Regions from separate parts of the Mycolicibacterium sarraceniae genome, predicted to be linked through region 1. Evidence: predicted binding sites of a transcription regulator. Region 1 holds the regulator's gene; the other holds the start of a gene.
What was found. Region 1 encodes LexA, which represses DNA repair genes until DNA is damaged. Its sites were predicted from a motif close to CGAACANNTGTTCG; they were not measured.
Positions count from the first base shown of each region.

Region 2: the regulator LexA is predicted to act here: its motif matches at 3,446-3,459, upstream of G6N13_RS17165 (HNH endonuclease signature motif containing protein).

Region 1 covers NZ_AP022595.1:3,275,098-3,289,532, reverse strand. The annotation lists gene G6N13_RS16390 (DUF3099 domain-containing protein) at 1-151, shown strand, start outside; gene G6N13_RS16385 (sigma-70 family RNA polymerase sigma factor) at 299-1,258, shown strand; gene G6N13_RS16380 (iron-dependent transcriptional repressor DtxR) at 1,380-2,069, shown strand; gene G6N13_RS16375 (DUF4192 domain-containing protein) at 2,076-3,134, opposite strand; gene sthA (Si-specific NAD(P)(+) transhydrogenase) at 3,316-4,728, shown strand; gene G6N13_RS16365 (trypsin-like serine peptidase) at 4,730-5,515, opposite strand; gene G6N13_RS16360 (proteasome assembly chaperone family protein) at 5,705-6,679, shown strand; gene G6N13_RS16355 (alpha/beta fold hydrolase) at 6,711-7,733, shown strand; gene G6N13_RS16350 (PhzF family protein) at 7,786-8,472, shown strand; gene nrdR (transcriptional regulator NrdR) at 8,480-8,944, opposite strand; gene G6N13_RS16340 (LysM peptidoglycan-binding domain-containing protein) at 9,109-9,600, opposite strand; gene lexA (transcriptional repressor LexA) at 9,822-10,490, shown strand; gene G6N13_RS16330 (LGFP repeat-containing protein) at 10,494-12,584, opposite strand; gene G6N13_RS16325 (acyl-CoA dehydrogenase family protein) at 12,846-14,018, opposite strand; gene G6N13_RS24580 (hypothetical protein) at 14,128-14,394, shown strand; gene hflX (GTPase HflX) at 14,339-14,435, opposite strand, start outside.
Region 2 covers NZ_AP022595.1:3,425,259-3,439,693, forward strand. The annotation lists gene G6N13_RS17145 (tetratricopeptide repeat protein) at 1-327, shown strand, start outside; gene G6N13_RS17150 (serine hydrolase domain-containing protein) at 338-1,165, shown strand; gene G6N13_RS17155 (DUF3145 domain-containing protein) at 1,274-1,786, shown strand; gene G6N13_RS24360 (hypothetical protein) at 1,783-1,998, opposite strand; gene G6N13_RS17165 (HNH endonuclease signature motif containing protein) at 1,995-3,413, opposite strand; gene G6N13_RS25295 (excalibur calcium-binding domain-containing protein) at 3,872-4,039, shown strand; gene G6N13_RS17175 (SRPBCC family protein) at 4,061-4,498, shown strand; gene G6N13_RS17180 (diacylglycerol kinase) at 4,495-5,397, opposite strand; gene G6N13_RS17185 (FAD-binding oxidoreductase) at 5,394-6,971, opposite strand; gene G6N13_RS17190 (TetR/AcrR family transcriptional regulator) at 7,022-7,603, shown strand; gene G6N13_RS17195 (glycerol-3-phosphate dehydrogenase/oxidase) at 7,600-9,135, shown strand; gene G6N13_RS17200 (acyl-CoA carboxylase subunit beta) at 9,184-10,605, opposite strand; gene kasB (3-oxoacyl-ACP synthase KasB) at 10,663-11,925, opposite strand; gene kasA (3-oxoacyl-ACP synthase KasA) at 11,960-13,210, opposite strand; gene acpM (meromycolate extension acyl carrier protein AcpM) at 13,207-13,503, opposite strand; gene G6N13_RS17220 (ACP S-malonyltransferase) at 13,573-14,435, opposite strand, start outside.

The sequences.
Region 1 (14,435 bases):
GCCGCCGCGCAAGGCCGAGGAACCGCGCCGGTTCAATGACACCCTGCGCCGGACTCAGCTGTTCCCGCGCCCCGAACCTCCTGCTCTCAATCCCGGTATCTCCGCGGCGCAACCGCATACCGCCGGCGGCGGCAACCACAGTTCCCACTGACCGTCAAGGGCGTTGTTTCTCAGGACATTCTCAGGGCCTCGCAGCATTCCTGCACTTCAGAGGGTGTGAGATAGCGACCTCGTGGGAACTCTTTGCTCCGATCGAACGTTGAACCGTTTGACAGTTGCAGCCGATCAGGAGGCCACCATGGCAAATGCCACCACTAGCCGATTTGACAGCGACCTGGACGCCCAGAGTCCGGCCGCGGACCTGGTGCGCGTGTATCTGAACGGGATCGGCAAGACCGCTCTACTCACCGCCGAGGACGAGGTCGAGCTGGCCAAGCGCATCGAAGCGGGCTTGTTCGCCGCGCATCTGCTGGCGACCCGCAAGCGCCTATCCGACAACCGCAAACGTGACCTGGCCACCGTGGTTCGCGATGGGCAGGCCGCCCGAAGCCACCTGCTCGAGGCCAACCTGCGCCTGGTGGTGTCGTTGGCCAAGCGCTACACCGGACGCGGTATGCCACTGCTGGATCTCATCCAGGAGGGCAACCTGGGCCTGATCCGGGCGATGGAAAAGTTCGATTACACCAAGGGTTTCAAGTTCTCCACCTACGCCACCTGGTGGATCCGTCAGGCAATCACCCGCGGTATGGCCGACCAGAGCCGCACCATCCGGCTGCCAGTGCACCTGGTGGAACAGGTCAACAAGCTGGCGCGGATCAAGCGTGAGATGCACCAGAGCCTGGGGCGCGAGGCCACCGACGACGAACTGGCCGAAGAGTCGGGCATCCCGGTCGAGAAGATCAACGACCTGCTCGAGCACAGCCGCGACCCGGTGAGCCTGGATATGCCGGTCGGCAGCGACGAGGAGGCTCCGCTGGGCGACTTCATCGAAGACTCCGAAGCCATGTCGGCCGAGAACGCCGTCATCGCCGAGCTGCTCCACACCGATATTCGCCACGTGCTCGCCACGCTCGATGAGCGTGAGCAGCAAGTGATCCGGCTGCGGTTCGGTCTCGATGACGGCCAGCCACGCACTCTCGATCAGATCGGCAAGCTGTTCGGCCTGTCTCGCGAACGGGTCCGCCAGATCGAGCGCGAAGTGATGTCCAAGTTGCGCAACGGTGACCGGGCTGACCGGCTGCGGTCCTACGCCAGCTAAACAAGCAACCCCCTAAGTGTGCCCGTCGGCGATGCCGGCGGGCACGCTGCTTCCCCCGATGGTGTTGCACAACCATTTCCGCAGCTAGCCAAGTAGACTCGGGACCGACGAAGGGTGCCTTATGAACGACCTGGTCGATACCACCGAGATGTATCTCCGCACGATCTACGACCTCGAAGAAGAGGGCGTGATTCCCCTGCGCGCGCGCATTGCCGAACGGCTCGATCAGAGCGGCCCGACGGTCAGTCAGACCGTGGCCCGCATGGAGCGCGACGGCCTGCTACATGTGGCCGGCGACCGGCACCTCGAACTGACCGACAAGGGCCGCGGACTTGCCGTATCCGTGATGCGCAAGCACCGGCTGGCCGAACGGTTGCTCGTGGACGTCATCGGACTGCCCTGGGAAGAGGTGCACGCCGAAGCCTGTAAGTGGGAGCACGTCATGAGCGAGGACGTCGAGCGCCGCTTGGTGCAGGTTCTCGACGACCCCACGGTGTCCCCCTTCGGCAACCCCATTCCGGGTCTGTCCCTGCTGGGTCTGGAGATGGGCCTGCACGAGGACGCCCATCTGGTGCGGCTGACCGAGCTCCCGCCAGGCACGCCGGTCGCGGTGGTCGTGCGCCAGCTGACCGAACACGTCCAGGGTGACGTCGAGCTGATCGGCATGCTCAAGGCCGCCGGCGTTGTACCCAATGCCCGCGTGCAGGTCGAGAACAACACGACCGGCAGCGTGACGATCGTGATCGCCGGCCACGAGAACGTCGAGCTCCCCCACGAAATGGCGCACGCGGTCAAGGTCGAGAAGGTCTGACCCGACTCACACGGCGCGGCGGCCGAACGACCGCCGCGGCGGAAGCCTCACCCCAAGCTGTTTGGCCAGCCGATACCCGGTGACGGCCAACTCGCGAATCTGCTCGGGCCGCATAACGGATTGCAGCGCGGTGTCGAGCATGCTTGCCATCCGATGGTCGGGATCGCCGCGCAACGCCGCTTCCAGCGACAGCCCGGCCAGCGGGCCATCACCACGGGCGTAGGCCGAAAAAGCCAGCAGCACAAGCGCTTCCGCTCGCCACGGATCAGGAAGTGTGCGCGCCAGCAGGGCCCACAACGCCTCGGCGGCTGCCGCGCCGGTGCCCACGGCCAACGCGTACAACGTATCGCGCACATTGACATCGGTGAGTGCGCACGCCAGCGCTGCCAGCTCGCCGTCGCCCAGCGTGCCGCCGTCGCTCACCCAGCCACCCCAAGCGATCGCCGCCTCCACGTCGCGCCGGCCGCAGCCGTCGGGATCGGCTCGCCAGTCCGCCTCGCGCAGCTCGGCGTGGTCATTGATCGCCGGAACCAGTGCCGCACTCCGATTTTCGTCGGCAACCGCGATCACCGCCTGCAGATCGCCCCGGCGCCGGTACAGCCGCCGGCCATCGAGAACGGCGGCAGCTGCCAACGGAGACGCCATCGGATCCTCCACCGCGCCGGCGGACCCGCACCCGTCGACGCAATGCCAGCGACCGCCCGCTTCGACCCGGTCGACGATATGGCCCGCGCACAGGTCCATGCCGTGGGCGGACAGTGCCGCCGTCAGCTCGTCGCACAGGTCACGGTAATTCTGGTTGCACATGGGGCACCCCGCGCCATCGTCGTCCACGATCACCGCCACCATCGTGTCCGCACCCGAAGCCGACGCAAGCTCGGCCAGGTGGCTGAGGTCACCACCGAGCGCCTGGGACAGGTCGAGGCGCATCACCGCACCCATCTCGCCGCGTTCGAGGGATACCAGCACCAGCGACTCTTCGGGCACGAAGCCGAGCACAGCGGGCAGGGCAGCGATCAGCGCGCCGGGTCTGGTGAAGCGGAAGTCAGGTTCGTGTGTGGTCATGGGCGTGACGCTGTCAATCAGCACCGACGAGACCGCTCGGCCGACGCCTACAGAGGCCCGCCCCTGTGGATGAAATCGAGGCTGGGGATCAGCGCCGATGCGCGCGGTAGAGCGGATTGTTCATGTCGTATTGACATCGTCGGCATGCGAGCTTCGGCAAACCGGCGTACACCTTGTCCTCATGGGTTTGGAATACGACCTCGTCGTCATCGGCTCGGGACCCGGCGGCCAGAAGGCCGCCATCGCCGCGGCCAAGCTGGGCAAGTCGGTAGCCATCATCGAGCGGGGCCACATGATCGGCGGTGTCTGCGTGCAGACCGGCACCATCCCGTCCAAGACGCTGCGCGAGGCCGTCCTGTACCTGACCGGAATGAGCCAACGCGAACTCTACGGAGCCAGCTACCGAGTCAAGGACAAGATCACCCCTGCTGATCTCCTCGCGCGCACCCAGCATGTGATCGGCAAAGAAGTCGACGTCATCCGAAACCAGTTGATGCGCAACGGGGTTGAGCTCTACATGGGCCGTGGCCGGTTCCTGGACGAGCACAATCTGATCATCGAGGACCCCACCCGCGCCGAACACTTCACCATCAGCGGCCGCTATATCGTCATCGCCACCGGCACCAAGCCGGCGCGACCGGCCGGCATCGAATTCGACGAGAACCGGGTGCTGGACTCCGACGGCATCCTCGACCTGAAGAACATCCCGAGCTCGATGGTTGTCGTCGGCGCCGGAGTCATCGGCATCGAGTACGCCTCGATGTTCGCCGCGCTGGGCACCAAGGTCACCGTTGTGGAGAAGCGCGACACGATGCTGGACTTCTGCGACCCCGAGATCGTCGAGGCGCTGCGCTTTCATCTGCGCGATCTGGCGGTGACCTTCCGGTTCGGTGAGGCAGTGACCGCCGTCGACGTCGGGGCGGCGGGCACCGTCACCACGCTGGCCAGCGGCAAGCAGATTCCGGCCGAGACCGTCATGTACTCGGCCGGCCGGCAGGGCCAGACCGATCACCTGGATCTGGAGAACGCCGGCCTGGAGGCCGATAACCGCGGCCGGATCTTCGTCGACGAGAAGACGTTCCAGACCAAGGTCGACCACATCTACGCCGTCGGCGACGTCATCGGGTTCCCGGCCCTGGCGGCGACCTCGATGGAGCAGGGCCGGCTGGCCGCCTACCACGCCTTCGGTGAGCCGACGGCCGGTATCACCCAGCTGCAGCCGATCGGCATCTACTCGATCCCCGAGGTGTCCTACGTCGGTGCCACCGAGCAGGAGCTGACCAAGGATTCCGTTCCCTACGAGGTCGGGGTGTCCCGCTACCGCGAACTGGCCCGCGGCCAGATCGCCGGCGACTCGTACGGCATGTTGAAACTGCTGGTGTCCACCGAGGATCTCACGGTGCTCGGTGTCCATATCTTCGGCACCGCCGCCACCGAGCTGGTGCACATCGGCCAGGCTGTGATGGGCTGCGGCGGGACGATCGAATACCTCGTCGACGCCGTCTTCAACTACCCGACGTTCTCGGAGGCCTACAAGGTCGCGGCGCTGGACGTGATGAACAAGCTGCGGGCGCTCAACCAGTTCCGCAAATAACTCAGCACGTGCCATCCAGCGCCGTGGGCGCGTCGTCACCGGCACCGCCCGCCTCGGCACGGGTCAGCAGGGCGGCTGTCGCCGCGCCGAACGGCGCCGAGTAGGAGATGTTGTCCTGGCAACCGCCGCCGTCGCGGCCGCCGATCACACCGATCACCGTCGAGCCGGTGATCCACGGACCGCCGCTTGTGCCGTCGACCAGACCGCCGCAGCGCAGCCAGGGATATCCGCCCGAGGCCATGGCGGCGCTGGTCTCGCAGCCGATCGGCGGTCCCCCGACGCCGAACGGGTACCCGATGACCGTCACCGGGGCGGAGCCGCCAGGCGCCACCCCAAGGGTCAGCGCCTGCCCGGCCACAGATTCGACATTCCCACCCGCGGAGCGGCTGACACGCGCGAACGCGTAGTCGGTCTTGGGGTCCTGGGAGGCGACCCACCGGGGGTCGAGGTAGACGGCGTCGACGGTCCACACAGCGTCGGGGGCCGCCTCGTCGTTGAACCCCGGCACGAACGTGGCCGGCACGCCCGGTGTGAGGCAGTGCGCCGCGGTCAGGATCAGATCCTGGGTCGTGGAGTGGACCACCGAGGCGGTACAGGTGTGGGCATCGGTGCCGCCGAGGAACAATGCGCCCACCGCCGGTTGAGGCGAGACCGGCCGCGCATTCTTGGTGACCGAGCGTGCGACAGCGGCCTCGGCGGCTTTGACCGGCGACTGGTTCGACAGCTGGCAGCCCGCCAGCAGCGCGGCGGCCACCGCCAGGTTGAGTGCCACCGAAACCGTCCGCATCAGCACGATCTTGCCTGATGCGGAGGCTGTGGGCTGGTCCCGATCACAGCCTGCGGGGAACGACGGGCAGCACGCCTGCGTTGTGCAACACAGGCGCTATCGATAGCGCGGGCCCGAATCTAAGAGACACTGGTTGTCATGGTACAAGGACACGGCACCGTGCCCGAGCACCGCGAGGAGGCGGAGACGATGACTGACGAGCAAGGACAGCAGTACCAACCCGAGCAGACCGGAATGTATGAACTGGAGTTTCCGGCCCCTCAACTGTCCGCGCCCGACGGGCGCGGACCGGTGTTGATCCATGCTCTGGAAGGGTTCTCCGATGCCGGCCATGCCATTCATCTGGCCGCTGAACACCTGAAAAGCAAGCTCGACACCGAGCTCGTCGCCTCATTCGCGATCGACGACCTCCTGGACTACCGGTCCCGTCGCCCGCTGATGACGTTCAAGACCGACCACTTCACCGACTATGACGATCCGCAGCTCAACCTATACGCCCTGCGCGACAGCCTCGGCACGCCGTTTCTGTTGCTCGCCGGTCTGGAGCCGGACCTGAAGTGGGAGCGGTTCGTCACCGCTGTACGGCTGTTGGCCGAGCGGCTCGACGTGCGGCAGACGATCGGCCTGGGCACGATCCCGATGGCGGTGCCGCACACCCGCCCGGTCACGTTGACAGCGCACTCCAATAACCGCGAGCTGATCACCGAGTTCACCCCGTGGGTGGGCGAGGTGCAGGTTCCCGGCAGCGTGTCCAACCTGCTGGAATACCGGATGGCCCAGCACGGCCACGAAGTGGTCGGGTTCACCGTCCACGTGCCGCATTATCTGGCCCAGACCGATTTCCCGGCGGCCGCGGAGGCGCTGCTGGAACAAGTGGCCAAACTGACTTCGCTGCAGGTGCCGCTGCGGGCCCTGACCGATGCCAGTGAGGGTATCCGAACCAAGATCAACGAGCAGGTAGAGGCCTCGCCGGAGGTCTCTCAAGTGGTGAGCGCACTGGAGCGACAGTACGATGCTTTCGTTGCCGCTCAAGACAACCGGTCGCTTCTGGCTCGCGACGAGGATCTGCCCAGCGGTGACGAATTGGGTGCGGAGTTCGAGCGATTCCTGGCCCAGCACGCCGACGAGTTCAAAGACGGTTTCACCGATAACGGGGATACCTAAGGAACTCCACCGCACAACGACGGGGTTGCCCATGACGCAGCGAAAGCCGAATCTGCAGCCCGTGCGGGAAATGACGCCCACGCTGCATTTCCGGACCATTCACGGCTACCGCCGGGCGTTCAGGGTGGCCGGGTCGGGCCCCGCGTTGCTCCTGATTCACGGAATCGGCGACAACTCGACGACGTGGCATTCGGTGCACAGCAAGCTGGCTCAGCGGTTCACCGTCATCGCCCCGGATCTGCTCGGACACGGCCAGTCCGACAAACCGCGGGCCGATTATTCGGTGGCGGCCTATGCCAACGGCATGCGCGATCTGCTCAGTGTCCTCGAGGTCGACAAGGTCACCGTCGTGGGACACTCCCTCGGCGGTGGCGTGGCGATGCAATTCGTCTACCAGTATCCGCAATTGGTGGAACGGCTGATCCTCGTCGGTGCCGGTGGTGTGACCAAGGACGTCAACATCGCGCTGCGGGCCGCCTCACTGCCGATGGGCGGCGAGGCACTGGCACTGCTGCGACTGCCCCTGGTGCTGCCTGCCATGCAGGTCGCCGGACGGGCACTGGGCACCGTGTTCGGTTCGACCGGGCTGGGCCGCGATCTGCCTGATGCGCTGCGCATCCTGACCGATCTGCCCGAGCCCACCGCGTCGTCGGCATTCACCCGCACGTTGCGCTCAGTGGTGGACTGGCGCGGGCAGGTGGTGACCATGCTCGACCGCTGTTATTTGACTGAATCTGTTCCTGTGCAACTAATTTGGGGTGATCAGGACGCGATGATCCCGGTCAGTCACGCACGGATGGCCCATGCCGCGATGCCCGGCTCCCGGTTGGAGATCTTCGGCCGGTCCGGGCACTTCCCCTTCCACGACGACCCCGACCGCTTCGTCGAGGTCGTCGAGCGATTCATCGATTCGACCGCACCGGCCGAGTACGACCAGGACGTGCTGCGTGAACTGTTGCGCACCGGACTGTCCGAGCGTTCGGTCACCGGCACGCTCGACACCCGGGTGGCGGTGCTCGACGCCATGGGCGCCGACGAGCGCAGCGCCACCTGAGCACCTCACCCGGGCGGCGTCGCAAAATCTCAGAGCGTCGTAGTGTCGGAGCATGACCATCGACGTAGCCGTGTTGCGGGTGTTCACCGATTCCGATGGCAATTTTGGTAATCCCCTTGGCGTCATCGACGCGGCGACCGTTCCCGCAACTGAGCGCCAACGCATCGCCGCTGAATTGGGTTACAGCGAAACCATATTCATCGATGTGCCGTCCAACGGGGCGACCACCGCGCACGCACGCATCTTCACCCCGGCCACCGAGCTGCCGTTCGCCGGGCACCCGACCGTGGGTGCGGCCTGGTGGCTGCGGGAACGAGGCACGCCGATCCGTACCCTCCAAGTGCCTGCCGGCATCGTGCAGATCAGCTATGACGACGCACTCACCACGGTGCGGGCCCGGGCGGAATGGTCACCGGAGTTCGCCATCCACGAGCTGGATTCGGTGGAGGAGTTGCTGGCCACCGATCCCGGCGACTACCCCGACGACGTCGAGCACTACGTGTGGTCTTGGCTCGATCGCGATCGCGGGCATATTCGTTCGCGGATGTTCGCCACCAATCTCGGCGTTCCGGAGGACGAGGCGACCGGTTCAGCGGCAGCTCGCCTGACCGACTATCTGAGCCGGGATCTGATGATCACGCAGGGCCAGGGATCGCAGATCTACACGACCTGGAATGCTGAAGGGTGGGTTCTAGTGGCGGGCCGCGTGGTCAGTGACGGTGCCCGCCAGCTGGGCTGACGACCAGTCAGCCGGAGGTGCCGACCGCGCGATGGGCGCGCAGCGCCTCGATCTCGCGTTCGAAATCCTCAGCGGAGCTGAAGGAGCGGTACACCGAGGCGAAGCGCAGGTACGCCACCTCGTCGAGTTCGCGCAGCGGCCCAAGAATGGCCAGGCCGACCTCGTGGCTCGGGATCTCGGGAGAACCGGCCGCCCGCACAGCGTCTTCGACCTGCTGGGCCAGCATGTTCAGCGCATCGTCGTCGACGTCTCGACCCTGGCAGGCCCGGCGCACGCCGCTGATGACCTTCTCGCGGCTGAACGGTTCGGTGACGCCGCTGCGTTTGACGACCGCCAGCACGGCGGTCTCGACGGTGGTGAACCGCCGGCCGCACTCCGGACAGGATCGGCGCCGCCGAATGGCCTGACCCTCGTCTGCTTCACGGGAATCGACCACTCTGGAATCAGGATGGCGACAGAACGGGCAATGCATGGCCGCTCCTTCGCCTCCGCCGCAGCTCGATGCTTCGGACCACCCAGAGACTACCTGTGCTGCCCTGCCGACGGCCACGCCCCGAAAACTCGGGCGAGCGAGACCGCCACCAGCAAGGCCGCTTGTCCGGCACACGTTGTGGCCGACCGTGATGCGTCGCGCGATCACCCCATCGGGGCGATGAGCGTCTGTCCGGCATCCAACGTGGCTGAATCGAGCTTGTTCAAGTCGCGGATGCGCGCCATCACCTGCCCGGCGGGCGCATCGGGGGCCACCCGGCCGGCGAGCTGCTGCAGCGTCTCCCCCGCCTGGACCTGGACCACCGCAAGCTGATCGGGCACCTGGTCGGTGGCCGCCGACGTGCCACTGAGATGACCCACCAGACCCAGCCACAGGGTGATCAGAGCGGCCACCCCGGCCAGCGCGATCGTGACGGCGGTGCTCACCGGCCGCCGCACGTGCGGCGCCCGCGAGAAGGTGACGCCGGTGCCGGAGTAACGCATCGGGGCGATGGCCGGGCGAGCCGGGTACGGCCGTTGGCCGCGGGGCCCGGCGGGACGGGTCCGAACGGGGGTGTTAGCCCTGACCGCCGCACGGGGGCGCATCGGCCGCACCGGTGCGGATGGGAAAACCTGCCGATCGTCGATGACTGTCACGTCTGTTTCCTTCCTCCAAGACGCCCACTGTTCGCCCTTGTGTTCGAACTGTACTCGACCATGCGTTCGAAATACGAACATGTGAGCGAGCGTGTCTGGAGAATAAATCCGCCCACCGACACGTTTTGGCGGTGCCGATCACCTGCACGATTGACGGCGGCGACACGCCGCGGTCGAACAAGTGTTTGATTATCTGCTGCCCCGCGACTACATTCGGGCCCATGAGCGACCGCAGTGAGACATCAGGTGCCGACTCCGGACTGACCGAGCGGCAGCGAACGATCCTCGAGGTGATCCGCGCCTCGGTCACCACCCGCGGCTATCCACCGAGCATCCGCGAGATCGGCGACGCCGTCGGCCTCACCTCGACGTCCTCGGTGGCGCACCAGCTGCGCACCCTCGAGCGAAAGGGCTATCTGCGCCGCGACGCCAACCGCCCGCGCGCCGTGGATGTGCGCAGCGCCGACGAGGTGACCGCCGTGACCACCGATGTCGCCGGCTCGGACGCCCTTCCCGAACCGACGTTCGTGCCGGTGCTCGGCCGCATCGCCGCCGGCGGCCCGATCCTGGCTGAGGAGGCCGTCGAGGACGTCTTCCCGCTACCCAAGGAACTGGTCGGTGAGGGCTCGCTGTTCCTGCTCAAGGTCGTCGGCGAATCGATGGTCGATGCCGCGATCTGCGACGGTGACTGGGTGGTCATCCGTCAGCAGAACGTGGCTGACAACGGCGATATCGTCGCGGCGATGATCGACGGCGAAGCCACTGTGAAAACGTTCAAGCGCACCAATGGTCAGGTATGGCTGATGCCGCACAACCCTGCATTCGACCCGATCCCCGGTAACGACGCCGCCATCCTCGGCAAGGTCGTCACCGTCATCCGCAAGATCTAGGGGCTACTCCGCCTTGACGAACCCGTTCGCCTGAGCGAGTTCCTCACTGGCGAACCAGACTTCGGGCACGGTGTGGTCGTAGAGGGCCGAATCCGGGGCGTAGTAGAGCCCCGAGTGGGTGTTGGCCTTGATCACGTAACCCTCAGGTGCCTGGTACGGATCAGAGAGCGGAAGGTGGATCGCCGGGCGCGATGAGGCGGTGCCGGCCGCCACATCGGACTGCAGAACCTCCGCCGGCTCGGTGACCGGTTTGCCCTCATCCTCGAGATCCGCAGGGAAGTACTGCTCGACGATCTCGGCCTCGGCGTACTCCTCCGGCGCTGGCTCGTCGTCCGGCTTCGCGGCGCGGCGACGCCGACCCGGCCTACCGAATTCGCCCACATCGAGTCGCCACATCGACTGCGACTCACCAAGATTCACCACCGCGTGCCGCCCCGAATCGGCAACCTCGTCGATCTCGACGTACGTATGACCGTCGGGCGCCTCGGCTGCGTCCACCTCGTCGGCATCGACCGGCCCAGCGGGAATGCGTGTCGGCGTGGTGTCGATGGAGTCCTCGTCGCCGTCGAACACATCCCCGAGCCCGGGCTGCGACTTGTCCTCGCCACCCGGTTGCGCCCAAGAGAACCCGGGCGCCTGGGCGACCTGCACGACGCCGCCGTCGTCGGGGTAGGTCGAAAAGCGTTCAGTCGAAGGAGCACCCGCGGGACCCTCATGCTCATCCGGCCAGTAACCGTCATCGTCGTCGTAATCGGGATCGTGGAAGTCGTCGTCGATCTCGATATCGCTACCACGGCGCCGCCGCAGCCAGAGCACACCCAGCGCGATCACCGCGACCAGCAGCAGCACCGGAATGATGATCAGCAACCACCACAGGTGGAAGGTGAAACCCGTGCCGGACTTCGGTGCGGCCAGACCGGACTGCGGCCCGGTCCCGTTGGGCACCTGCAGCCCGGCGAGTTGTCCGGCCAGCTCCGGCGGTTTGGTGGTGAATTTGCTGGCGGATTTGTTCCAGGAGATCTCGCCACCGCTGAACTTCTGGGTCACGGTGTCGCCGTTGACACTCTGCTCGCCGGTCGGAGCACCGAGCTCGCCGCCTGCCCCGCCCAACTTCGCCCATGCGGCGTTGATCGCGCCCCGCACCACGATGGCACCGTTGTCAGGCGTCCAGAAAATCACCGGCTTATCGGAGGCACTGAACGCGCTGACGCGGCTGTTCGGGGCACCCCCGTCCGCCTCGGTTCCGGTCGGCAGGCCGAGATCACCCGTCGGTCCGCCCTGCGCCTCGTACTTCGTCAGGATCGCGCCGGTCACAGCGTGCGCACCGGTCGCCGGCGAGTAGAAGATCTTGCCGCCGGCGTAATCCTGCACGGCACCGTCGGTCCCGACGGGACTCTGCGCACCCTGCCGGGCACCGAGCGGGCCCGCGAGCCCGCCCACGGCTCGCCACGCCTCATTGATCGCCGTCGTCGCATCCGTCGGCACTTGGAGACCGGCCAGGTTGCCGGCCAGTTCGGGCGGCACCGTGGTGAACGTGTTGGAGCTGTTGTCGTAGGAGATCTCACCGCCGGTGAACCTCTGGTTCACCACGTTGCCGTCGAAGGTCTCGTCGCCGGTGGGGACGCCCATCGTGCCGGCCGAGCCGCCGAGTTTGTCCCAGGCCGCGTTGATCGCGCCGCGCACCACCCACGCGCCGGTGTCGGGCGTCCAGAAGATCGCCGGTTTGTCGCTGGCACTGAACGTGCTCACCCGGCTGTCGGGGCCGACCAGGCCCGCAACCTCGTCGATGGTGGGGAAACCGAGATCGCTGTCGGCCGGGCCGCCTTGGGCCTGGTACTTGTCCAGGATGGGCCCGAACAACAGGTGGGCACCGGTGGCCGGGGTGAAGAAGATCTTGCCGCCACTGAAGTTCTGGGCGAACCCATCGCCGACCGCGTAGACGTCGCCGTCCTTGGCACCGACCGGAGAACTGGTGCCGCCAGCAGCCTGCCAGGCCTGGTCGATGGCACCACTCGCATCACTGTCGGGGGTCGCGATCGCCCCGGGCGCCGACAGCAGACCCGCTGTAGCCGTCGCGACGACGACGAGCGCCATTCGCCCGACGCCTCTACTGAGGCGACTTCCAAGCCAGGTCATGCGCTCTCCCCGCAGTTTCGGTCAAGATGATTCCCCTTATCCTCCGTGTCAACTTTGCGTCAGCACTTCGCGACACGCGGCATTTCCTTAGATATGCCGCACTCGGGGAAGGGGTAAAACTCCGGAAAAGTCGAGCACAAAGCCGAGCTATTCGGGTAACCGGGTACCGAATGGCGGCTGAGCGGTCCTAGAAATGCCAGCTCAGACCCCATGCCTGGGTTAGACGCCCAGGCTGCGACCAATGATCTCCTTCATGATTTCGGTCGTGCCGCCGTAAATCGTTTGGACCCGGGCGTCGAGGTAGGAGCGGGCCACCGGATACTCGCGCATATAGCCGTAGCCGCCGTGTAATTGCAGGCACCGGTCGATCAGGTACACCTGCTTCTCCGTGGAGTACCACTTCGCCATCGATGCCTGCTCGGCCGAGAGTTTTCCGTCAAGGTGAAGGCGAATGAACTCGTCGACCATGATGCGCACGGCGGTCGCCTCGGTGGACAGTTCGGCCAACAGGAAGCGGCTGTTCTGCTGGCTGCCGATCGGCTTGCCAAACGCCTTGCGTTCCTTGGTGTATCGCAGCGTCTGCTCGAGCACGTTTTCCATCGCCGCGGCTGCCATCACCGCAATGTTGAGGCGCTCCTGCGGCAGGTTCTGCATCAGGTAGATGAAGCCGAAGCCCTCCTGACCCAAGAGATTCTCGGCCGGGACCTTGACGTCGGTGAAGGACAGTTCCGCGGTGTCCTGCGCGTCCAGGCCGATCTTGTCGAGGTGCCGGCCGCGCTCGAAGCCCTCCATACCGCGCTCAACGACCAGCAGCGAGAAGCCTTGCGCACCCTTTTCGGGGTCGGTTTGGGCCACCACGATCACCAAGTCGGCGTGGATGCCGTTGGTGATGAACGTCTTGGATCCGTTCAGGATGTAGTGGTCACCTTCTTTGACCGCCCGGGTCTTGATGCCCTGCAGGTCACTACCGGTGCCGGGTTCGGTCATCGCGATGGCAGTGATGTGCTCACCGCTGCAGAACTTGGGCAGCCAGCGCTGCTTCTGCTCGTCGGTGGTCAGCTCCAGCAGATACGGCGCGACGATGTCGTTGTGCAGGCCGAACCCGAGGCCGCTGTACCGGCCGGCCGCGGTCTCCTCGGTCAGGATCACGTTGTAGCGGAAATCGGCGTTGCCCCCGCCGCCATACTTTTCCGGCACGGCCATCCCGAGAAAGCCCTGCTTACCGGCCTCGAGCCAGACCTCGCGCTCGACGATCTTGTCTTTTTCCCACTGCTCGTGGAACGGCGCGACATGCCGATCGAGAAACGCCCGGTAGGACTCGCGGAACAGGTCGTGTTCGGGCTCGAACAGGGTCCGCTCGTACTTAACGGTGGCGTTCTTCTCGAGAGCCATTGACTTCCTTCCGGAGGGCACTGTGGGTTTGCGAACGAGGATAACCAACCGGATGGTTGGTCACCAAAGTCACAGGCAGCGGCACCGCCGCATCGGAACGTTGCCGATCATGTGGCCGCTGCTGGACATCGGTGCTGCGTCCGGCGCCACCGCGCTGATCAAGCCGCTCGTGGATCTGATGTCGCCGTTCACCATCTTCACGCCGATCAATCCGGTGAAGCTGATCGTCGACCTGGCCAGCAGCCCGTCACCCAGGTCGGGGAACCCGGCACACCCAAGAACGAAAGGCCTGCAGCCGCAAGCACTTTCCGGCACGCCGCCTAGCTGCTGTAGTCGCGCAGGCTCGCTGCCAGCGCCGCGGGCACCCGTGCTGTGAGGCGTGTGCCCGCGTCGGTGTGCTCGACGGCGTCGACGTGC
Region 2 (14,435 bases), 150 kb from region 1:
CTGGGCGATCTGGCGGCCGCCCGCGCGGAGGTGCGGGCGGCGATCGCGGCGGTCGACCGGGCTGACCTGCCCCGGCTGCTGCGGGGTGCGATCCAGATCGCCTTGGCCGGAAGCGATCTCGATGAGGCTGAGCGCTATCTGGGCGAGCTCGAGTCCGTCGGCGCGGTCGACAATCTGCTGCGCGGAGCGGTGCTGGTGCGCCGGGGCCGCTATCGCGAAGCGGTGACGGTGTTGCAATCGGCGCTGCGGGAATCCGGGTACGAGGCGACCGATGCCTACGAGTGGTTGGCGCAGGCGCGCCGCGGTCTCGGACCGTCTGGCCGGTAGCGTTCTCTGGGTGTCCACCCCACTCGACCATATCGCCGACTGGCCTGTGCCGGCGGCCGCCGCTGCGGTGGTGGGCCCCGCTGGAGTGATCGCCGAGTGCGGCGACACCGCTGCGCAGTTCCGGCTGGCGTCGGTGACCAAACCCCTCGCGGCGCGCGCTGCGCAGGTAGCGATCGAAGAGGGTGCGGTCGAGCTGGACACCCCGGCCGGTCCGCCGGGCAGCACCGTCCGGCATCTTCTGGCGCACGCCTCCGGGCTGTCCGTGCACTCCGCCGAGGTGATGGCCGAACCCGGCACGCGGCGGGTCTACTCGAACTACGGCTTCCAGGTGCTGGCCGAGACGATCGAGGTGGGCACGGGCATCGAATTTGGCCAGTACCTGACCGAAGCGGTGTTCGAGCCGCTGGGCATGGCTGCGTCCCGGTTGGACGAGGGTGCGGCAGCGGCGGGCTACGGCGCGGTGTCGACGGTGGCCGACCTGGCGGTCTTCGTGCAGGACCTGCTGGTGCCGCGGACAGTGTCGGCCCAGCTGCATGAATGCGCGACCACCGTGCAGTTCGAGGGCCTGAGCGGGGTGTTGCCCGGCTTTGGAGTTCAGCGGCCCAATGACTGGGGGTTGGGCTTCGAGATCCGGGACGGGAAGTCACCCCACTGGACGGGGTTTGCTAACTCTGCGCGGACCTTCGGTCACTTCGGTCAGACCGGCACGTTCCTGTGGGTGGACCCGGAACGGGCATTGTCGCTGGTAGTGCTCACGGACCGGGATTTCGGCGAGTGGGCCAAGCCCTTGTGGCCGGCGATCTCTGATGAAGTTCTGAGAGTGTACGGAGCGAACTAGCGCAACACGGGCCCCACAAGGCACAATAAGCACGTACGACACAACTGCATCCTCGGAAACACCAGGTCGTTGGGGAAGACGTCCCTCGTGAAACCGAAGGAGAAGGTTATGCGTGCGTCGAACCAGTTCGCCGATGCGACGACTGGCGTGGTGTACATCCATGCCTCCCCCGCAGCGGTGTGCCCACATGTTGAGTGGGCACTTTCGTCGACCCTGAATGCCAGGGCGAACCTGAAGTGGACCCCACAGCCTGCCATGCCTGGCCAGCTGCGGGCGGTGACCAATTGGACGGGTCCCGTCGGCACCGGTGCCCGGCTGACCAATGCGCTGCGCTCGTGGTCGGTCCTGCGGTTCGAGGTCACCGAGGATCCCAGCGCGGGCGTGGACGGCGAGCGGTTCTGCCATACCCCGCAGCTGGGTCTGTGGGCCGGGGCGATGAGCGCCAACGGCGACACCATGGTCGGCGAGATGCGGTTGCGCGACATGATGGCCGCAGGTGCCGACAGCCTGGCGGCTGAGCTGGACACGGTCCTGGGCACGGCCTGGGACGAGGCGCTGGAACCTTACCGTGATGGTGGCGACGGCGGCGAGGTCAGCTGGCTGAGCCGGGGAGTCGGCTAGGTCGATTTCGTGATGAGTTCGTCGGCGACCCGCTGGGCTACGCCGAGTGGATAGCGCTCCGGTAGGCCGAGCGCACAGTGGTCGAAACCGGCCTCGTTGGCCTGGCCGATCGCGTCGCGGGTGCCGGTGTGCGCCCAGTTGCTCGGCGCAGCTGCCGCCGCAGGAGAGAACGTGATGATGGCAGGGCCTCGCCCACAATAGATTTCATTCAAAATGGTGGTGGTTTGTTACGTTGGGCGACGCGGGCGTCGTTGAGTTTGCGTTCGGCCGTGATGCGGTAGGCGCGTTGGGCGGCGCGGGTTTTTCGTCGGGTGGGCATCATGATGCCGGTGGTGGGTGGGGGTTGGCCGACTGGTGGGGGCAGTGTGGCGGTGGTGACGTTCCAGCGTGGGAGGAGCAGGCGGCTTCCGGGTTGGGTGGTGTAGGTGTGGCCGGTGGGTGAGGTCCAGGTGATGGTGCCGTCGGGGTGTTGTTGATCGTCCCAGCCAGCCCAGAAGGTCTTGAGCAGGTGGTGTTTTCGGCATTTGCAGGCCAGGTTCGAGGGGTGGGTGGGGCCCCACGGCCAGGGGATTGTGTGGTCGACATCGCAGTACTCGGCGGGCAGGTCGCAGTTGGGGTAGCGGCAGGTCATATCGCGCATCCGAACGAACTCATCCAATGCCGTTGAGGGGCGATACTGCGGTTCCGGTACGTCACTGGGCCGGCGCAGCTCGCGCACCTTCGCGCCGGCTCTGATGAGTTCAGCCAACAGTGGCGCGGGTACGATCCCGCGATTACCGGTCACGACGCCACCGGCTCGCGGGCGGGGCGATTCGGGCTCGGGTTCGGGCTTCTCACCGTGGATCGCCGGATCGGGCTGGGTGTCCAGGATGTCGGCCTCGGCCACCACGTGCACGATGACACTGGCTGCACGTCCGTCGGGTTCGGCGGCGGGGCAGTCCGGGTTACCGCATAGGCAGGCCAGGTGATCCCACCCGGCGGCGATCGCCCCCATCGCATCGGAGCGCCGTTGCCCGATGGTGCGGGGATCGTCTTCACACACGGCGTGCGCCAGCTGGATCAACCGGGCTTCGATCACGACGCCGTCGGTCTGCTGGACTGATCCCCGAATCTCGACAACCCCGTCCTTGGCGTTGCGCAGGTCGACGACGATGTCACGATCGCGGACTCGGGACTGGACCTGGCGCAGCGCGCCCGGGTCGTAGCGGTCCACCCAGAAATCGATGGCGCGCTGCAGTTTCAGCTCCGATGTTGGTCCCCACGTCAGCGCATCATCGGCGATGGCGGTATCGACCAAGGCCAGCGTCTCGCGGTCTTCGATGAGGTCGGTGCGGTTCACGATGGCCGCACACACCCGATAACTGAGCGATCCCGCCGTGAACAATTCGGCCACCCGCGGCAGCCGGTGGCGCAGCGACACCGCCATCAGCATCTCTGTCGAGGCCCGACCATGGGTGACCCCCAGGATCGCCGATACTTCCGCGGCGGCGGCATCCCAGTCATCACATGCCCAGTGCGCGTGCTCGTCATCAGCGCAGCGGCGGGCTGCCCACTCCCCGATCGCGGCTATCCGCCGGGCGGCGTCCTGATTCTCGGCACGCGCTGCGCAGCCGATAGCGGCGACCACCGCCGCATCACTCGAAGACCGCAAACCAGCATCGAACACATATTCGAGTATGCCACCCGGGTACGACAGGAATCGTCGCGCGCCTAGCATCGACGAGATTCTGGTACCGACGGTCGCGACGGGGGCGGACTTTGGAAGACAGCCGTGCCACGCCGCCGCCAGGGTGGTATCCCCGATCCTGCCGGTGCGCCGGGGAGAGCGTACTGGGATGGGTACACCTTGGGCCCCCCAGCGCCGAAGCCGCCGGTCAATCGCAACACGCTGATAGTCGGCTCTATTGCTGGCCTGGTGCTGCTGCTTGTATTGCTGTCCAATTGCGGCGGTGAAGACAAGCGATCCAGTTCGTCGACACCTCGACTGTCACGAGGACTGTTACCGCGACGGCCGCGACGTCCACGACAACGGTGACCGTCTCGGCTGTCGCCCAACCCTCTCCGCTCGAATTGCCCTTGCTCACCGTGCCTTCCGAGGCTCCACCGCGTACGGAACAGCCGGCCCGCTCTGCCGATGTCTACTACTCGAACTGCGCCGCAGCGAGGGCGGCGGGTGCGGCGCCTTTGCACAGTGGGAAGCCGGGATACCGCTCTGGGCTGGATCGCGACAACCATGGTGTCGCTTGCGAATGAGTAGCCGCCTAGCCTGAAGTCTTGGTCCACCTCCACGTCGAGAAGACGATCTACGCACCGCCCGAGAAGGTGTTCGCCTGGCTGGCCGACCCGGTGAATCTGAAGGCCGCCCCGTTGATCGTCACCGCCCATTGGGCCGACGACTCACCCGCCCCCAGCGGCCTGGGCGCCATCAGGACGGGGTTCGCGATCGGCCTGTGGTTCCGTGAGGAGATCACCGCCTACGATCCGCCGCACAGCTACACCTATCTGATCGTCAAATCAGTTCCCGCCTTCGAACACGAGGGCGGCACACTGACGTTCACCCCGGATGGCGAGGGCACCCACGTCGATTGGGTCAGTACCTACACCCATCCGGCCAAGGGGGGTGGCAAGCCGGCACAGGCTCTCACCTCACGGCTGCTGCCGTGGGATTGCAAGGCCATCCTCGACGGCTGCGCCAAGGCGCTGGAACGCTAGGCCGGTTGCGGAACAATGATTTTCAGTGCGCCGGGAACCGCGGAGATCTCGGCGGGAAGCGGGCACGCATAGTCGCCGTCGGCGTAGGCATTGATGCCGGGGGAGTCGACCGTGATAGTCCGAGCCCGGGCGGTCCTGACCTGCGAGAGATTCACATGCGTGCCCTTGAACACCGTAGGGAACAGCCGGATCAGCTTCGCCCGCGATGACGCACCCACCATCGTGACGTCGAGCAGTCCGTCGCTGTGGTTGGCCCCTGGCGTGATCAACATGCCGCCGCCGTAGCTGCGGGTGTTGCCGAACGCCACCAGCGTGAGGTCGGTGACGATCTCCCGCTCGCCGTCGAGCACCAGTCGAAATGGCAAGGGCCGCAACTGCGATATCTCCGCGACCAGCGCGACGTTGTAGCGCATGCGCCCGTGCGGCCAGCTCATCCGATTGACGCGATCACTCACCAAGGAGTCGAATCCGGTAGCGGCCACCGTGCCGAACCAGGTGCTGGTCCCGTCGGCGCCCTTGATGAGACCGAGGTCGACCGTCTCGGTGTGCCCGGCGGCGATGATGTCCACGGCCGCGACCGGATCAGCCGTCGGTAGCCCGTATTCCCGGGCATGGTCGTTACCCGTGCCGGCCGGCACGATCCCCAGTGGAATATCGTTGCGCGCCAATGCCTGCAGCGCCAGACGGATCACCCCGTCACCGCCCACCACGACCAGCGCGTCGGTATCCCGGGTCAGTGCCTCGTCGACCAGTTCGCGCGCGTGGGCGGCGTCGCGGCCGACGATGCCGGTCACGTCGATCCCGAGCTCCTGGAAGCGGGCCACCGCTTTCTCGCCGGCATGCGGCGCATTGCCGTGACCCGATTTCGGGTTCGTCAGTACGGTGACATGGGAAATCATGGAATCAGCTTGCCGGGGTTCAGAATTCCGGCCGGATCGACAGCCTCTTTGACGGCCTGCAGAATCTTCACTCCGAGCTCACCGATCTCGGTGCCCATCCACGGCCGATGATCGGCCCCGACCGCGTGGTGATGGGTGATGGTGCCACCGGTTCGCGAAATAGCATCGGAGGCAGCAACTTTAGCGGCCAGCCACTGCGCGGCGACGTCACCGCGCTGCCCAGCCACGACGGTGAAGTACAGCGACGCCCCAGTGGGATACACATGCGAAATGTGGCACATCACCAACGCCGGCGTGCCGCTTTCGGCGAGCGAATTCGTCAGCGCCTCAATGACCGCGGCCTTCAGCGTGCCGAGGTTGGCCCACGTCGTCGCCGTCTCCAACGTCTCGCACAACGCGCCGGCCGCCAGCAGGGAATCGCGCAGATACGGTGCGTCGAAACGGCCGTGCTCCCATGCCCTCGCCGGTGCGTCACCCAATGAGGTGCCGCCCTGGGCTTGCAGCACCGCGCGGGTCTCGGCGTGCCGGCTCTCGGTGTGCGCGGCACTTCCCTCGAACAACGTCAGCGCCAGGCACCCGCCGGTGATGCTCTGTTCGCCGATGCTCCCGGTCGTCGCCAAGTTCACGCCGGTCTCGGCTTCGTCGGACAACCGCACCACGGTCGGCCCGGTGCCGATCTGGGTGACGGCGCGTAATGCGGCGGCGCCGGTGGCGAAGTCGGGGAACGACCACGCCTCGTAGCGCGTGGTTTCCGGGACCGGATGCACTCGCAGGCGAACCCGGGTGATGACGCCGAGGACCCCCTCGGATCCGGAGAACAGTTCGCGCAGGTCGGGGCCGGCCGCGGTCTCCGGCGCCCGGCCGAGGTCCAGGACGCCGACTGGGGTGACCACCGTCAGTCCGCGGATCATGTCGTTGAACCGGCCATAGCCAGCGGAATCCTGGCCCGATGAGCGGGTGGCCGCGTAGCCGCCGATGGTGGCGAACCGGAAGCTCTGAGGGAAATGTCCGAGCGAGAAGCCATGCTCACCCAGTAGTCGCTCGGCGTCTGGGCCGGTGACGCCCGCGCCAAGTTCGGCCTGCATCGATGTCTCGTCCAGCGAGTGCAGCGCGTCGAGCCGACGCAGGTCCAGTGCGATGACGGCGGCGAACTCACCGCGGATCGGGTCCAGGCCGCCGACCACGCTGGTGCCGCCACCGAAGGGCACCACCGCGATGCCGTGCTGCGAGCAGTAGCGCAGTACGGTCGCGATCTCGTCCTCGTTGCAGGGGAGCAATACCGCATCCGGTGCATCCTGGTGGATTTGCTTGCGGCGCAACAGATCCAAGGTGGACTTACCGCCGGCATACAGCAGCCGGCCGTGATCGTCGGTCCGGATGTAGTCGGCACCCACGAATTCCGAGAGTGCATCGCGGTGCACGTCGGCCAATGCCGACGGGCGCACCTGCACCTCGTCGATCGATGGGGCGGGGATCGCGCTGACGGTCACGCCGAGGGCCTGCTCGAGCAGTGCCCGAATCCCGTCGGAGAGAGGCTTGGCGGCTTCGGGATCACCCCAGGCGTTCCAGGCCATCGGGGGAACGAGGGTGCGGGCATCGTTGCTCATGCATTACAGTATTACAGATGCTGTCAATCAGTAACGACGAATCAGTGGGCATCGGCGACCGGATCATCGCCGCCGCGGCCAGCTGTGTCCGCGACTTCGGGGTCGAGCGGGTCACGCTCGCCGAGATCGCCCGCCGGGCCGGCGTGAGCCGTCCGACGGTGTATCGCCGCTGGCCAGACACCAACACGATCGTGGCGTCGTTGCTCACCGACCGGATCACCGGCACTTGGCGTGCGGTCCCGGCAGTCAGCGCCGGCCGCACCGGCCTGGTCGAGCGGATCGTCGAGGTGGCCCGCCGGCTGCGCGACGACACACTCATCACCTCGGTGCTGCGGTCCGCCCCCGACCTGGCGATGGTCTACATCGCCGGACGCCTCGGCACCAGCCAGCAGATCCTGATCGACCTACTCGTCGACGCACTGCGCGCCGCCCAGGCCGACGGCAGCGTCCGCGCCGGCGACGTCCGCCAGATGTCGGCGATGGTGCTGCTCATCGGACAGTCCACGATCCAGTCCGCCCAGATCGTCGAACCCATCCTCGACGCCGACGCCCTGGGCGTCGAGCTGTCCCGTGCCCTGAATGGATACCTCGCACCATGAGTGACCTCACCGCCCTCAGTGCCGCCCGGCGAGCCGCCGAGCTGACCGAACTCGGAGACAACGGCCGCGTCGACCTCGTCGTCATCGGCGGCGGCGTCACCGGCGCCGGTATCGCGCTCGATGCCGCCAGCCGTGGCCTATCGGTCCTGCTGGTCGAGAAGCACGACCTGGCCTTCGGCACCAGCCGGTGGAGCTCCAAGCTGGTTCACGGCGGCCTGCGCTATCTGGCGACCGGTAACGTCGGTATCGCGCGGCGCAGCGCGGTCGAACGCGGCATCCTGATGACCCGCAACGCCCCGCATCTGGTGAGCCCCATGCCGCAGCTGGTTCCGCTGCTGCCGTCGATGGGGCGCACTCAACGAGCCTTGATACGAACGGGTTTCGTGGCCGGCGATGCGCTGCGGATCTTGGCGGGCACCAAATCGTCGACACTGCCGCGGTCCAGGCGCGTGGGCGTGTCGCAGGCCACCGCGATGGTGCCTTGCGTGCGACGTGACGGTCTCGACGGCGGCCTGCTGGCCTATGACGGACAGTTGATCGACGACGCCAGGCTGGTCGTCGCGGTCACCCGTACCGCCGCCCAGTACGGTGCGCGGATCCTGACCCGGGTGTCGGCAGTGGCCGCGACCGGCACCTCGGTGCAGCTGCGCGACGAGCTGACCGGCGAGTCGCTTGAGGTGACCGCCCGCGCGGTGATCAATGCGACTGGCGTGTGGGCTGGTGCGGTCGATCCCGCGATCAAACTGCGCCCCAGCCGCGGCACACACCTGGTGTTCGATGCCGCGTCGTTCGGCAATCCGACTGCCGCGCTGACTATTCCGATCCCCGGCGAGATCAGCCGGTTTGTGTTCGCGATGCCCGAACAGCTCGGCCGCGTTTATCTGGGACTCACCGATGAGGATGCGCCCGGTCCGATTCCCGATGTGCCCGAACCGACTCCGGCTGAAATCAGGTTCCTGCTCGACATTGTCAACATCGCGCTGGGAACTGCGCTGACCGATGCCGACATCAAGGGTTCCTATGCCGGCTTGCGGCCGTTGATCGACACCGGCGAGGGCCGGACGTCGGATCTGTCACGCGAGCATGCCGTCATCGAATCGGATGCCGGGGTGTTCAGCATCGTCGGCGGCAAGCTCACCGAATACCGGCACATGGCCGAGGACGCCATCGACCGCACGTTGAGCGCGCGGTCGATCACCGCCCAGCCATGTCGTACCCGCAACCTGCCGCTGGTCGGTGCCCCCGCCAATCCCGTTGCCACCCTGCGCACTACGAGTCATCTGCCTAGCTCTTTGGTCGCCCGATATGGGGCCGAGGCGCCCAACGTCATCGCCTCCGCGCGCTGTGACCGGCCGACGGACCCGGTGGCCGACGGCATCGACGTCACCCGTGCGGAATTCGAGTTCGCCGTCACGCACGAAGGCGCGTTGAGTGCCGATGACATCGTGGACCGGCGCACGCGCATCGGGCTGGTCGCCGCCGACCGGGCCCGGGCGCTGGCCGTGGCCGAGGATCTGCTGGCCCGCGCCTGACTCAATACCGGACGGCCGCCGACATAATTGGCGCGCATCCGCGCTTGATTACAGCGGGATGTTCTTGTGCCGTCCGCGCCGGGCGGCCGCCTCGGCCAGTGCCTGGGTCAGCTTGCTGCGGGTGTGGGCCGGGTCGATCTTCTCGTCGACCACGCCGATCTCGACGGCACTGTCCACACCGCCGGCGATCCGCTCATGCTCGGCGGCCAATTCCTCGTGCAGGGCTTCGCGCTCGTGGTCCGGCGCGGCGGCCAGCTTCCTCTTGTGCAGGATGCCGACAGCGGCCTTGGCGCCCATCACGGCGACCTCGGCATCCGGCCAGGCGAACACCTTGGTGGCGCCCAGCGACCGCGAGTTCATCGCAATGTAGGCCCCGCCGTAGATCTTTCGCGTCACCAACGTCACTCGCGGAACTGATGCCTCACCGAAAGCGTGCAGTAGCTTGGCGCCGCGGCGCACGACCCCGCCCCACTCCTGGTCAACGCCGGGCAGGTAGCCCGGCACGTCGACGACAACCACCAGCGGGATGCCGAACGCGTCGCACAGGCGCACGAAACGCGCTGACTTCTCAGCGCTTTCGGAGTTCAGGCAGCCACCCAGACGCAGCGGGTTGTTGGCGATGACGCCGACGGTGCGACCGGACAACCGGCCAAGGCCGACGACGATGGACGGTGCCCACTTGCCCTGGAATTCTTCGAACGGGGTGTCGGCGTCCAACAGTGCCTCCACCAGCGGGTGCACGTCATAGGCGCGACGGGGCGACTCCGGCAGCAGCGCGTGCAGGTCGGAGTCGCCGGCCTCGGCCTTGCTCTTGTCGAAATGGCCCTGCTGGGAGAACAATCCGATCAACCGGCGGGCGCGCTCGTAGGCGTCGAGTTCATCGGTGGCGACGATGTGGCACACACCGGACTTCTTGTGGTGGGTGTCGGGGCCGCCGAGAGAGGCCATGTCGACGTCCTCGCCGGTCACGCTGCGCACGACGTCGGGGCCGGTGACGAAGACCCGCCCCTCCGACGCCATGATGACGACATCGGTCAGTGCGGGACCGTAGGCCGCACCGCCGGCGGCGAAGCCGACCACGACCGAGATCTGCGGGATATAGCCGGAAGCGCGGATCATGGCCTCGAAGACCTGTCCCACCGCGTGTAGCGCTTTCACACCTTCGGCCAGCCGCGCGCCACCGGAGTGCCAGATGCCCACGATCGGGGCCTGCTCCTCGATGGCGGTGCCGTAGGAGTTGACGATGTGCTGGCAGCCTTCGACTCCCATGGCACCGCCCATGACGGTGCCGTCGGTGCAAAAGGCGATCGTGCGCACGCCGTTGACGGTGCCGGCCGCGGACAGCACACCGGACCGGTCGCGCTCGTGCAGCAGTTCGACGGAGCCGTCGTCGAAGAACGTGGACAGCCGCAACAGCGGGTCACGCGGGTCGAGCGATTCGCCGACAGTCTCCGGGGCGGTGGTCGTCATCTGAATCTCCTCTGTGCGCACTGGATTTCAGTTGGCACTGGCAACAGGATCGTGTTGTCAGTACTTCCCGAAGGCGATCGCCACGTTGTGACCACCGAATCCGAATGAGTTGTTGATCGCGTACTGGTAGTTGCCTGGCCGGGGTTCGCCGGCCACCACGTCCAGATCGATCTCCGGATCGAGGTTGCGCAGGTTGAGCGTGGCCGGCACGACACCGTCCCGCAGTGCGAGCACGGTGAGGATCGACTCCACCGCGCCGACGGCACCCACCGAGTGACCCAACGCCGATTTGGGCGCGTAGATCGCGGGCCGGTGAGTGCCGACCGCATTGTTGATCGCCTTGGCCTCCGCGACATCGCCCACCTGGGTGCCCGTCGCGTGGGCGTTGATGTGATCGATGTCGGTGGGCTGCAAACCCGCGAGCTGGATTGCCCGCGTCATCGCGTGACCCGCCTGTTCGCCGTTGGGGTCAGGTGCAACGATGTGGTACCCGTCCGAGGTGATGCCCGCCCCCATGATGCGGGCCGAGATGTTGGCCCCGCGCGCCTTGGCGTGCTCCTCGGTCTCGATGATCATCATCGCGCCGCCCTCACCGAAGACGAACCCGTTGCGATCTTTGTCAAACGGTCGGCAGGCGCCGGCCGGGTCGTCGTTGGTGGTGGACAAGACAACTCGCATCTGTGCGAATCCCGCGATCGGCACGGCCTCAATTTTGGTTTCGACGCCACCGCATATCGCGATGTCGGCTTCGCCGAGAACGATCTGTCGCCAGGCCTGCGCGATGGCCTCCGACCCTGAGGCGCAAGCCGAGACCGGGGTGATGACCCCGGCCCTCGCCTTGAGCTCGAGCCCGACGGCCGCCGCGGCGGCATTGGGCATGTACATCTGGACCGCCAGCGGGGATACCGCTCGTAATCCTTTGGCGCGCATCGCCTCGTAGGCGAACAGTAGTTCCTCGGATGAGCCGATCCCGGTGCCAAGAGCCACCATCAGCCGTTTGGAATCGACTTCCGGTGAGCCGGCGTTCTGCCAGGCCCGCCGGCTGATCACGGTGGACATCCTCTGCAGGTATGACAACCTGCGAAGTTCGACCCGTGTCAGCTTACTGTCGAAGTCCTCGAGCAGGTGGCCTCCGATGCGGACCGGCAGGTTGTACATCTCGACGAACTCGTCCTCGAGAAGCCGAATGCCGCTTTGACCGTCCAGCAACCGTTTCCACGTGCCTTCGGCATCGGATGCCAGGGCGGTCGTCATAGCAAAGCCGGTGACGACCACGTTGGGGAAGCCGTTCCCCGTTGACAATTGTGTCAACCCTGCCACTGCTTCCTGCTAGTCCTTTCCCCCCGGATCGGTGTCAGTAGCGCCCGAACGCCAGCGCTACGTTGTGTCCTCCAAACCCAAACGAGTTGTTGATCGCGTACTGGTAGTCGCCGTAACGGGGTTCGCCTGCGACGACGTCCAGATCGATCTCCGGATCAGGTGTCTCGTAGTTGAGGGTGGGCGGGATGACGCCGTCACGCAGGGTCAGCACCGTGAGGATCGACTCGAGCGCACCGACTGCTCCGATCGAGTGGCCGAGCGCACCCTTGGGGGCGTACACCGCTGCCTCTCCGACACCGGCGACCCGAAGCGCGTTCGCCTCGGCGGTGTCACCGATCGGGGTGGCAGTAGCGTGCGCGTTGACGTGGCTGATGTCCTTGGCGGACAACCCTGCCGTCTCCATCGCCCGCTTCATCGCCGCTCCAGCCCGCAGGCCGTCCGGCGCAGGTGCCACCATGTGGAAACCGTCCGACGAGATGCCCGCTCCGAGCAACCGTGCCAGCGGCTTGGCGCCACGGGCCTTGGCGTGCTCTTCGAGCTCGATGACCATCATGGCGCCGGCTTCACCGAACACGAAGCCGTCCCGGTTCTTGTCGAACGGCCGGGAGGCGCCTTCGGGATTGTCGTTGTTGGTCGACATGGCCCGCATCATCGAGAACGCCGCGATCGGCAGCGCCTCGATGACACCTTCGACGCCGCCGCAGACGGCGAAATCGGCGTCACCCATGACGATCTGCCGCCAAGCGTGCGCGATGGCCTCCGACCCCGACGAGCACGCCGACACCGGGGTGATGACCCCGGCGCGGGCGCCCAGTTCGAGGCCGACGACCGCCGCGGCACCGTTGGGCATCACCATCTGAACGGCGAGCGGGGACACCTTGCGGGGCCCGCCCTCGTTCATGGCGTCGTACATTTCGACGATCTTCTCGCCACCGCCGATACCGGTGCCGATGACGACCGAGAACCTGTCCGGATCCACCTCAGGTGTGCCGGCAGCTTCCCAGATTCGCTTGCTGAGGTACTTGCCCATTCGCTGGACATACGACATGCGTCGCAGGTCCAACCTGGTCATCTCGTCGTCGATGGGTTCCTTGAGGTGTCCACCGATTTTCGCGGCCAGGTCCCACTTGTGGACGAATTCGTCATCGAGTGCGCGGATACCGCTTTCGCCCGCGAGCAGGCCCTTCCACGTGCTCTCGATGTCCGACGCGAGGGAAGTCGTCGCCGTGACGGCCGTGACTACGACGCTGGGGAAATCGCCGTTAGCAGTGGAAGGCCTGCTCATTCGGCTGCGAACTTGTCTCGCAGGGCGGCAGCAGCCTCCGGGTTCTCTTCTTCCAGCTTCTGGATGTAGGAGACGACGTCACCGACGGTGCGCAGACCGGCGAGATCCTCGTCGGGGATCTTCACGCCGTACTTGTCTTCGGTCTGCACGGCGATCTCCACCATCGACAGCGAGTCGATGTCCAGATCGTCGACGAACGACTTCTCCGGGGTGACCTCGGAGGGCTCGATACCGGTGACTTCTTCGATGATCTCGGCGAGACCGGCGATGATTTCATCCTGAGAGGCGGGCACAGTGGCTCCTTCGTGATTTGTTGTGTTACATGGTCTTACGTATTTATGTGGTTGTCCCAGAAGGGCTCTTTAGAGTTCGGAGAGCCCGTCCAGATCTGCGGGTGTCTTAATCGCACGGTTGGCGACCCCCCGAAGTTCTCGTTTGGCGATGCCGGCCAGAGTTCCCGCTGGCGGGAATTCGACGATCGCCGAGCCCTCTGTGTTCTCAAAGAGCTGCCGCATGGTCTCGGTGCACAGATCCCAGCGCACCGGACGGGTCAATTGCGCGACGAGCTTCTTCATCGCGTCTTGTGCCGAAGCTACCGGCTGGCCATCGGCGTTGCTCAGCAGCGTGGTGGTGGGCTCGGCAGTGGTAACACCGGCGGCCGCGGCGGCATAGCCGTCGAGCGCCGAGGCCATGTAGTGCGTGTGGAAGGCACCTGCGGTGGCCAGCTGGCGGACCCGGGCCTTGGCCGGCGGGTCCTCGGCCAGCTTCTCCAGGGCCGCGACCGCTCCAGCGGCCACGATCTGGCCGGCGGCGTTGCGGTTGGCGGGCACCAAGTCGAGGGCCTCGAGGCGGGCCAGCACCTCGGCCTCGTCGCCGCCCAGAATGGCCGACATGCCCGTCGGCTCGATGGCGCAGGCCTTGGCCATTTCGGCGCCGCGAACGGCGGCCAGCTTCACCGCGTCATCAGCGGAGATGACGCCGGCGATCGCGTATGCCGCGATCTCGCCGACCGAGTGGCCTGCGATGACGGTCTTCTTATCGGCTAGCAGGCCGCGCTTGACCAGTTCGGCGTTCGCGAGCAGCGTGGCCGCGACGACGAGGGGCTGGGTGACCGCGGTATCGGTGATCTCGTCGGCGGTCGCGGTGGTGCCCAAACGGGCCAGGTCCAGGCCGGCAATCTCAGACCAGGTCTTGATCTGATCGGCGGCACCGGGCAGCTCGAGCC